Regions from separate parts of the Lysinibacillus sp. FSL K6-1151 genome, predicted to be linked through region 2. Evidence: riboswitches for the same ligand, from Rfam matches in the RefSeq annotation. Region 2 holds a riboswitch; each other region holds the start of a gene.

Region 1 (3,263 bases), 1.0 Mb from region 2:
CAGAAACAAAAAATAGTATCAAGTGATACAACGAACCGCGATGTATTTGGCTATGCCGTCGAAAAAGGCTGGATGTGTGTGCAAGTTTTCTTTGTTCGCCAAGGAAAGCTGATTGAGCGTGATGTCTCGGTTTTCCCAATTTATCAAGATGCTGAGGAAGAGTTTTTAACATTTGTTGGCCGCTTTTATGAAAAACCAGAGCATATTAAGCCGAAAGAAATTTTTATTCCACAAGCAATTGATGCAGCCATCTTAACGGAGTTATTAGAGCTTAAAGTTCTTACACCAAAAAGAGGTCAAAAGAGGGAATTGGTTGAATTAGCAACTAAAAATGCTGAGATTGCTGTGGCAGCTAAATTCCAGCTAATTGAACGGCAGGAAGAACGGACAATTGGTGCTTGTGAGGCACTTGGTGAAGCAATAGGTATTTCAACGCCATTACGAATTGAGGCATTTGACAATAGTCATATGCATGGCACGGATGCTGTATCGGCTATGGTTGTCTTCATTGATGGAAAGCCTGCGAAAAAGGAATATCGTAAATACAAAACGCGTACGGCTGCAAAGCATGATGATTACGGTGCGATGCAAGAGGTTATACGTCGGCGATATTCGCGTGTCTTAAAGGAAGGCTTGCCATTGCCAGATTTGGTCTTAATTGATGGTGGCAAGGGGCAAATGGAAGTCGCCCGTGAAGTACTAGAAGATGAGCTTGGACTTGTTATACCGATTGCAGGTTTAGCAAAAGATGATAAGCATAATACGTCGCAGCTATTGTTTGGTGATCCACCAGAAGTAATTGCCTTAAAGCGTACTAGTGATGGCTTTTATTTATTACAACGAATTCAGGACGAAGTTCACCGCTTTGCTATTACCTTCTTGCGCCAACAGCATGAGAAGCATGCCATTCAATCGGTGTTAGACCATATTGAAGGTGTGGGGCCAAAACGCAAGCAGCAGTTGCTCAAACATTTTGGTTCAGTTAAGAAAATTCGAGAGGCGAGCGAGCTAGCTTTGCAGGAGGCAGGAATACCTGCTAATTTAGCGAGCCAAATTTATAGCTATTTTCAGCAAGAGTCATTGTCAAAGGAATAGACATGTGCTAAGGTTGTAAATAACATTGTTCGTCAATGTGATGAATAGCGAACTGGTGTGGCTAGCATGTTGACGCCAGCGTTAAACCAATTGAATACATTCACTTTATGGTGATGATAGAGGTGCAAGATTCAAGAGTAACACAATGGAGGATGAACAAGTCCAGAGATCGTGTGTGAAAGGGGAGCTTGCCGAAGTATAGCATTGTTGTTTCCTTTGTTGTACTGGTTTTACATTTAAGAAATGTAAGATTGTCGATTCTAAAAGTTTCGGAGAGCTATCACACATGCACAAGTTACGATCATTGTACATGTTATAGGCAGCTTTCACGTTATGTGGAGGCTGCCTTTTAGTTTTCTAGAAGCAGGTGAAATATATGACTGGAAAGGAGAACGCAAGAAATGGCTAAAATAGTGATGAAGTTTGGAGGGGCTGCACTAGCTTCTACTGAACAAATCCAAGAGGCAGCAAGGAAGGCGATTGCTGAAAAGGACAGAGGCTTCGATGTAGTCGTGGTCGTTGCAGCAATGGGACACACAATGAAAGATGTGCAAACGATGGTACATCAACTAACGGACGAAGTGCCCAAACGAGAATTAGCTGCAGTCGTGTCTACGGGCTCTCAATTATCCAGCGCTTTATTTGCCATCGCATTACAGGAAGCGGGCTATGAGGCAGTGTCCTTAACTGGATGGCAAGCAGGTATACATACAGATTATAAGTATCGTCATGCACGTATTGACTATATCGATGACAGTCGTATTGAAGAACATCTTGTACAGGGACAAATTGTAGTGATTGCTGGAGAACAGGGTATTGATGAGGAACAAAATATTACTACACTTGGCAAAGGCGGAGCTGAAACAACAGCTATAGCACTCGCGGTAGCATTGGAAGCAGAGCGAACTGATATGTACACAAATGTTGACGGTGTTTATACAGCAGATCCACGCTATGTCAGCAAAGCTCAAAAGCTGCAGGAAATCTCCTATGATGAAATGCTGGAGTTATCTAATTTAGGATCACATGTTATTCATCCTCGTGCAGTGGAGTTAGCAAAAAAATTTCAAATGCCCGTTATTATACGCTCTAGCTTAGTAGAGTCAGTAGGTACTTTATTGAAGGAGGAAGTGGAAATGGAGAAAAATTTAGTCGTCCGTGGTGTAGCCTTTGAGTCAGATATTATCCGTTTAACAGTGGGGTATGATGCGTATGCCGATGGTGCATTGGCAGATATGTTTACAATCCTTGCAGAAAACCGCATTAATGTAGATATTATTGTACAGGCAATCATTGATGGCTTAAAACCAACTGTGTCTTTTTCCATTTTAAAAGAAGAATTTGCGGAAACATTGCGTGTTCTAGAAGATAGTAAATTGTCACTTGGCTTTAGTTTTGCTGACTTTGAAATAGGGTTGGCGAAGGTTTCTATCATTGGCTCAGGTATGGCCTCTAATCCAGGTGTGGCTGCTCGCATGTTTGATCGATTACGTCGTGAAGATATTCCTATAAAAATGGTTAGTACGTCTGAAATAAAAGTGTCTGTTGTTGTACCACAGGATGATATGATTCGTGCAGCAAATGCCTTGCATGATGAATTCAATTTAGAGCAAGCACTTTATATATAATAATAGAAGAAACAGTATTTTATGTAATAGTCCGAAATTAAAGGAAGAAAAAAGAAGGATTGTCATCCCGTTGAATAGGGAGACAATCCTTTTCATCATTCAGTAGGGATGGTATTCATAATACGTTCCTTGACATCCCATTTGACTGTAAACATGACATAGTGCTGCTTTTCTCGCTTTTCATCATAGCATTCTGTAAGGTAGCCTTTAGCTAATTGAATTTGCTCTGCTATAAATCCTGCTTCCAGTCTAAAGCTTCGTTGTTTGATTTGCAATATTTCAGGGGCATTTGTCAATTGGAAAATGCGACCATCCTTTGATTCCTTCATGAGCTCTAGTGTACCCCAGCAGGCATCTGCGAAAAATGCGATAAGTTCGTCTTGACTTTTGCATGGGAACTTGCGAGCAAGCTCTTTACCTGCCCAATAAAGGACATCATTCTCATGTTTACCAAGGATAGAAGATAGAATATGATCGCGAATGAGCTCATAACCAAATGATGAAATTGTAGGAGATGGAGTGTTTAACATTGTTATCCTT
Region 2 (3,263 bases):
AGCAGCACGTCGTCTTGCTCGTGAAAAAGGTATCAACCTTGCAGCAGTATCTCCAGTAGATCCACAAGGACGTGTACGTGTACAAGATGTAGCAGCTCATGGTACAGCTCCAGCTGTAGCACCAGTAGCAGCACCTACATCAGTAGCAACTTCAGGTGGCCCAGTAGTATTTACACCAGCAGCTAATTCTGACCGTGTAACAGTTGAAAAAATGAGCCGTCGTCGCCAAACAATTGCTAAACGTTTATTAGAAGTGAAACAATCAACAGCAATGTTAACAACATTTAACGAAATTGACATGACAAATATCATGGCACTTCGTAAACGTAAACAAGAAGAGTTTGTAAAAGCAAACGACATCAAACTTGGTTTCATGTCATTCTTCACAAAAGCTGTTGTTGCGGCACTAAAAAAATACCCATACGTAAACGCTCAAATCTCTGGCGATGAAATTCATTTAAATAACTTCTTTGATATCGGTATTGCTGTATCAACTGAAGAAGGTTTAGTTGTACCAGTTGTACGCGATGCAAACAGCAAAAACTTTGCAGAAATCGAAAAAGATATCGCTAACTTAGCGACAAAAGCTCGTGATAAAAAATTAGGCTTAAATGACATGGCTGGTGGATCATTCACAATTACAAATGGTGGTGTATTCGGTTCATTAATGTCAACTCCTATTATGAACGGTACGCAAGCTGGTATTTTAGGTATGCACTCAATTGTTAACCGTCCAGTTGCAGTAAATGGTGAAGTTCAAATCCGTCCAATGATGTATGTAGCACTTTCTTACGATCACCGTATCATCGATGGAAAAGATTCTGTAGGATTCTTAAAAACAGTTAAAGAATTAATCGAAAATCCTGAAGATTTACTATTAAATTCATAATGCGATTCAACCCTGCGAACAATGTTCAGCAGGGTTTTTTTATGCATGACGAAAGATTTTGACCGATTCTATGTTTGAAAGAGTACTAATGTTATATCGTTTAGAGGAGCAAAAAAGACATAAACATAACTTTTCTCACATAGAGCACATACTCCATAATAAAAATTTGTTTTAATTTTCAGAAATATAGATAGAAGCTTAACGATTTAAAATGAATAGAGAACGAACAATATCCTAATATTGCCATTAGTCAGAAAAATGTTAAAACTGTCTTGACGAGTGTACTAGTTTTATAGTAGTATCTAAATATCAATTAAATAAACAAACCTCACTAACGTTTACCAGTGAGGTAGAGGCGCGGTATTTATTAGTTCATTGTTGAGTTCAAGCAAGCGAAGACGCAATGAAGAAGGAAATATCGCCGAAGTATAAAAGGAGCTCGTACTTTTATGCTGGGTCTGCAGTGAATAAGTGCAGGACTGTCCTAGTAAATGGATTTCCAGATTTACTAGGTTGTGCTATCTCGGAAAATGGAAATTATAGTGAGGATTTGGGCAACTGTCATACAAGGTAAGACCTAAGTTCAATATACTTAGGTCTTTTTTATTACAGTTGTCTTATTTTTTTACAGAAAAGGGGAGTTTTTTATGAAAAGAAAATGGTTGTTAGTAATGATCTCTATCATGACAGCAATTGTGCTAGCTGCATGTGGCACTAGCGACAAAAAGGATGGCGGTTCAGGTGATGCTGGTGCTGATAAGGAAGCAAGTGGCGGTGAATTCCGAATCGGAATGGAGGCTGGCTATCCACCATTTAACTGGACACAGCAAGGTGATGCTAATGGTGCAGTGAAAATTGCTGATAATGCAGAGTATGCAGGCGGCTACGATGTCCAAATGGCAAAAAAAATTGCTGAAGGCTTAGGCAAAGAGCTAGTCATTGTCAAAATGGAATGGGACGGATTAGTACCAGCGCTACAATCTAACAAAATTGATGCGATTATCGCGGGTATGTCACCAACTGAAGAGCGTAAGAAAACGATTGATTTTACAGAAAACTACTATACTTCTGATTTCGTTATGGTTATTAAGAAAGGTAGCAAGTATGAAAATGCAAAATCGATTCAAGATTTCTCTGGTGCTAAAATTACTTCACAATTAAATACATCGAACTACAACGTTATTGATCAAATTAACGGTGTAGAAAAACAAACAGCAATGGAAAGCTTCCCCGCAATGCGTGTCGCTTTAGAGGCTGGCAAAATTGATGGCTATGTAGCAGAACGTCCAGAAGGTATTTCCGCTGCTGCTGCCAACGATAAGTTCACATATGTCGCATTTGAAGAAGGCTTTGATACGGATCTTTCCAATACTTCGATTGCTGTAGGCTTACGTAAAGACGATGCAAACCGTGAAAAAATCAACGAAATCCTAAAAGGTATTTCGGAAGACGATCGTCAAGCGATTATGGAAGAAGCGATTTCTCAACAACCAGCAGCACAATAATGACAAGGCACGGGCTAGTTGCTGGTCCGTGCATGATCATTTCATCATTATCAAAATGAGAACCTCTCTACATAATGATAATGTCCTAGCGTAACAAATCATAGAATAGTAGAAATAGCTAGGACACGAAGGAAATAAGCAAGCAACATGACATTGTTAGGAGGAACATCATGAGTCTTGAATGGATACTTTCAATTATTGAAAACAACTGGCAAATGTTTTTACGAGGTGCGTATTATACGTTACTGATTTCGATTATTAGTACAATTATTGGTGCATTCATCGGATTTTTCATTGGAATTATGCATACGATTCCAGTTCGTAAAAAAGGTTTAAAATTTTATAGCTTAAAGCTTATTAATTTTATCCTGACATGCTATGTTGAATTTTTCCGTGGTACACCAATGATTGTACAGGCTATGGTAGTCTACTACGGACTAGATATCGCATTTGGTATCGATATGCATTTTATTACAGCAGGTATTTTAGTCGTTTCCCTTAACACAGGGGCCTATATGGCAGAAATTGTTCGAGGTGGTATTGTCTCGATTGATAATGGTCAATACGAGGCAGCGTCGGCAATTGGTATGAATCACTTCCAAATCATGCTGCATGTTGTTTTACCACAAGTAGCACGCAATGTCTTGCCGGCGACAGGTAACCAATTAATTATGAATATTAAGGATACAGCCGTATTAAATGTCATTGGGGTAACGGAATTATTCTTCCAAACAAAATCAATTTCAGGTAACAACTTCCGTTATTTTGAATCATTCTTTGTCGCATGTATTCTTTATTTTATCATGACATTTACCGCATCTCGCATCCTTCTCTATGTTGAAAAACGTCTAGATGGACCTGATGCCTAT
Region 3 (3,263 bases), 2.0 Mb from region 2:
ATGATAGGCACAGCCAATGCCATTGGTACTTGTGAAAATTGCATGATAGAAAACATCCAACCAGCTTTGTCAGGAGCCAATCCCTGGGCGATGTAGATTTCGGGAATCCAAGCAGCAGTCGTATAAAATAATAAAGACTGTAATCCCATTGCACCTGTGACAGCCCAAGTAACAGGTGACTTCCATAAGGGTGTACTCGTCATTTTAGAGGTAGTGGCTGGCTCAGGTTTATTTGATTTCAATTGAGGTATCCAAATTAAAATCGTTACGACCACTAGTACAAGTGCAATGGACAGCGCTCCTTGCCAGCCAAATGATGAATTGGCTATAGGATAGCTAATACCTGCGCCAAGCCCAGCCGTTAAGTTCATCGACATAGTGAAAAATGCCATTAATAAACCAACATGGTATGGAAATTTTAATTTTAATAATCCTGGAATCAGCACATTTCCAAATGATATGGCTATGCCGATGAGTACAGTACCAAATACAAGTAACCCCGTTGTACCAAGGGAACGTAGAACAATCCCCAAGGCTAATAAAATAGTGGATAAAAATAGTGTTAGCTCAAGCCCTAGTTTGCGTGCTACAACGGGCGCAAATGGTGAGATGGTAGCAAAAGCGAGCAATGGAATCGTTGTTAGAAAGCCTGCAAGTACATTAGAAATACCAAGATCGTCACGGATAAATGATATAATAGGGCCAACAACAGTTAGTGGCATTCTTAATGTAGAGGCTATAAAGATAACTCCGAAGACTAAAAGTAAGGTTGTTCCCCTCCAGCTAATTTTTTTACTCGGAAAACTAGCGGAATGATCATTTGTAGTCAAAATAAATCCCCCTGTTCGTAACCGCTCTAATTGAACTACTATAACACTTTAACAAACTAATAAAAATAGTAGAAGATTCACAAAATACAGAACATTTATTGTTATATTGAAATGTCAAAGGTCTTATGCTAATATAATAAGCATCATAAATTTAATAATTATATGCCTCATGTTTGTATTGAGGTAGAGGTCGCGATATTTATAAGTATGCTAATGGAAATGACAAGCATTGATGAGATTAGCTGAAAGGGAATATTGCCGAAGTGTGAGGGGACTTGAAAACCTCATGCTGGGGCTGTCTCCGAAAGGAACAGAACTGTCACGTTTGCACAACGTGTTGAGCTATCATTTAGGAAAAACTGAGGATTAACTTAGCCATCACAGTGTATATGTGATGGCATTTTTTTGCCTCGTAAATAGGAAGGAAGCTATATCGTGAGTGAAATAAAAGTAAATCAGCTCGGACATAAAGCGCCAAAGCTGAAAAAAGAATTGAAAAGCCGTCATATCACAATGATTTCTTTAGGCGGTACAATTGGTACGGGACTATTTTTAGCCAGTGGTGGTGCCATTGCACAAGCTGGACCTGGTGGTGCATTGCTTGCCTACGCCCTAATCGGTATTATGGTGTACTTTTTAATGACAAGCTTAGGGGAAATGGCTGCCTATATGCCATCATCCGGTTCATTTAGTACGTATGCAACAAAATTTGTAGATCCAGCACTAGGCTTTGCATTAGGCTGGAACTATTGGTATAACTGGGCAATCACTATTGCAGCAGAAATTGCGGCAGTATCCTTAATTATGAAATATTGGTTCCCTGATAGTTCATCAGCCCTTTGGACAGTATTATTTATTGCTGTTGTACTGTCATTTAATTTACTTTCTGTAAAGAGCTATGGAGAAAGTGAATATTGGTTTGCGATGATTAAAGTAGTGACAGTCATTGTTTTTATTATTATCAGTTTATTAATGATTTTTGGTATTTTAGGTGGACAGGCACCTGTAGGCTTTACTAATTTCTTTATTAGTGATGGACCATTTCACGGTGGCTTCCTAGCTACATTTGGAATTTTCCTAGCAGCCGGATTTTCATTCCAAGGAACAGAGTTACTTGGGATTACAGCAGGTGAAACAGACGATCCAGGAAAAAATATTCCAAAGGCTGTTAAATCCGTATTCTGGCGTATTCTTTTGTTTTATATTTTAGCAATTGGTGCAATCGGAATGTTGATTCCATTTACAGATGAACGCTTATTATCAGAAGATATCGCAGTATCACCGTTTACATTAGTGTTTGACCGCTTAGGTATTGCCTTTGCAGCTTCGTTAATGAATGCCATTATTTTAACGGCTATGCTGTCAGCTGGAAATTCAGGGCTTTATGCATCATCACGTATGCTATGGCAATTAGCAGTGGATGGACATGCGCCTAAGTTCTTCACAAAGCTAAGTCGTCGAGGAATACCAATTTATGCATTGATGGCAACATTAGCTGTAGGTTGCTTAGCTTTTTTAGCGTCTTTCTTTGGTGATGGCGTTGTTTATATTTGGCTGTTAAACGCCTCTGGTATGTCTGGTTTTATTGCATGGCTCGGCATTGCCTTTAGTCATTATCGCTTCCGTCGTGCATTTGAGGCACAGGGCCTAGATCCAAAGCTATTACCTTATAGAGCAAAATTGTACCCGTTTGGACCACTATTTGCCTTTACTGTTTGTATGATTGTGGTCATTGGGCAAAATTACACGGCCTTTACGGGAGACCAAATTGATTGGTATGGGATATTAGTTTCTTATGTTGGAATCCCACTATTTTTACTGTTATGGTTTGGCTACAAAATCAAGCACAAAACAAAAATGCTTTCACTTCAAGAATGTGATTTAAAAGTGGAAGATTAAATAGTAGGGCTGTTCTGTAAACTAATGAATGATTGGTTTATGGGACAGCTTTTTATGTCTTAATCGTCGTTAAAAATATCAAAAAATAATATCATATATAGAGTAATATTAGTATTTACTAACTAGCCATTCGAAAGTCGATGTCTAATCAAATAAAAAACAGGTACCCATTCTTGAACTGCCCCGTAAAAGTTAGAAATCAAACTTTTACGGGGCAGTTCATCTCGAGTACCTGGCTTTTTATTATCCAAATATTGTTTCCCACAGTAAGTAAATATTTAATGTCACAACGATAACAACAACAAACCAACCTAAAAACGTTGTAATACGGTGATTGACTAAACTGCCCATGATGTTTCGTTTGCTTGTAAACATAACAAGAGGGACAAGAGCAAATGCAATACCGAAAGATAAAACGACCTGACTTAGAACGAGCGCATAGGTTGCATTCACGCCTGATGCAATAATGACTAGAGGCGGCACCATAGTAATCGCTCTACGTAAATAAAGTGGTATTTTTCTTTGAATGAATCC

Evidence for each region. Region 2 has a riboswitch for lysine ahead of MHI04_RS11135 (transporter substrate-binding domain-containing protein). Riboswitches for the same ligand answer to the same signal wherever they lie in the genome.
Region 1: it holds a riboswitch for lysine, as region 2 does, so the genes downstream of both, MHI04_RS16065 (aspartate kinase) here and MHI04_RS11135 (transporter substrate-binding domain-containing protein) in region 2, are expected to answer to the same signal.
Region 3: it holds a riboswitch for lysine, as region 2 does, so the genes downstream of both, MHI04_RS01310 (amino acid permease) here and MHI04_RS11135 (transporter substrate-binding domain-containing protein) in region 2, are expected to answer to the same signal.

The regions. Positions count from the first base shown of each region.
Region 1 is NZ_CP152040.1:3,336,870-3,340,132, reverse strand. It holds gene uvrC (excinuclease ABC subunit UvrC) at 1-1,095, shown strand, start outside; lysine riboswitch at 1,205-1,383, shown strand; gene MHI04_RS16065 (aspartate kinase) at 1,497-2,723, shown strand; gene MHI04_RS16060 (YslB family protein) at 2,819-3,253, opposite strand.
Region 2 is NZ_CP152040.1:2,287,564-2,290,826, forward strand. It holds gene odhB (2-oxoglutarate dehydrogenase complex dihydrolipoyllysine-residue succinyltransferase) at 1-889, shown strand, start outside; lysine riboswitch at 1,232-1,418, shown strand; gene MHI04_RS11135 (transporter substrate-binding domain-containing protein) at 1,537-2,394, shown strand; gene MHI04_RS11140 (amino acid ABC transporter permease) at 2,565-3,263, shown strand, end outside.
Region 3 is NZ_CP152040.1:273,791-277,053, forward strand. It holds gene MHI04_RS01305 (MFS transporter) at 1-830, opposite strand, end outside; lysine riboswitch at 1,007-1,183, shown strand; gene MHI04_RS01310 (amino acid permease) at 1,266-2,729, shown strand; gene MHI04_RS01315 (Nramp family divalent metal transporter) at 2,973-3,263, opposite strand, start outside.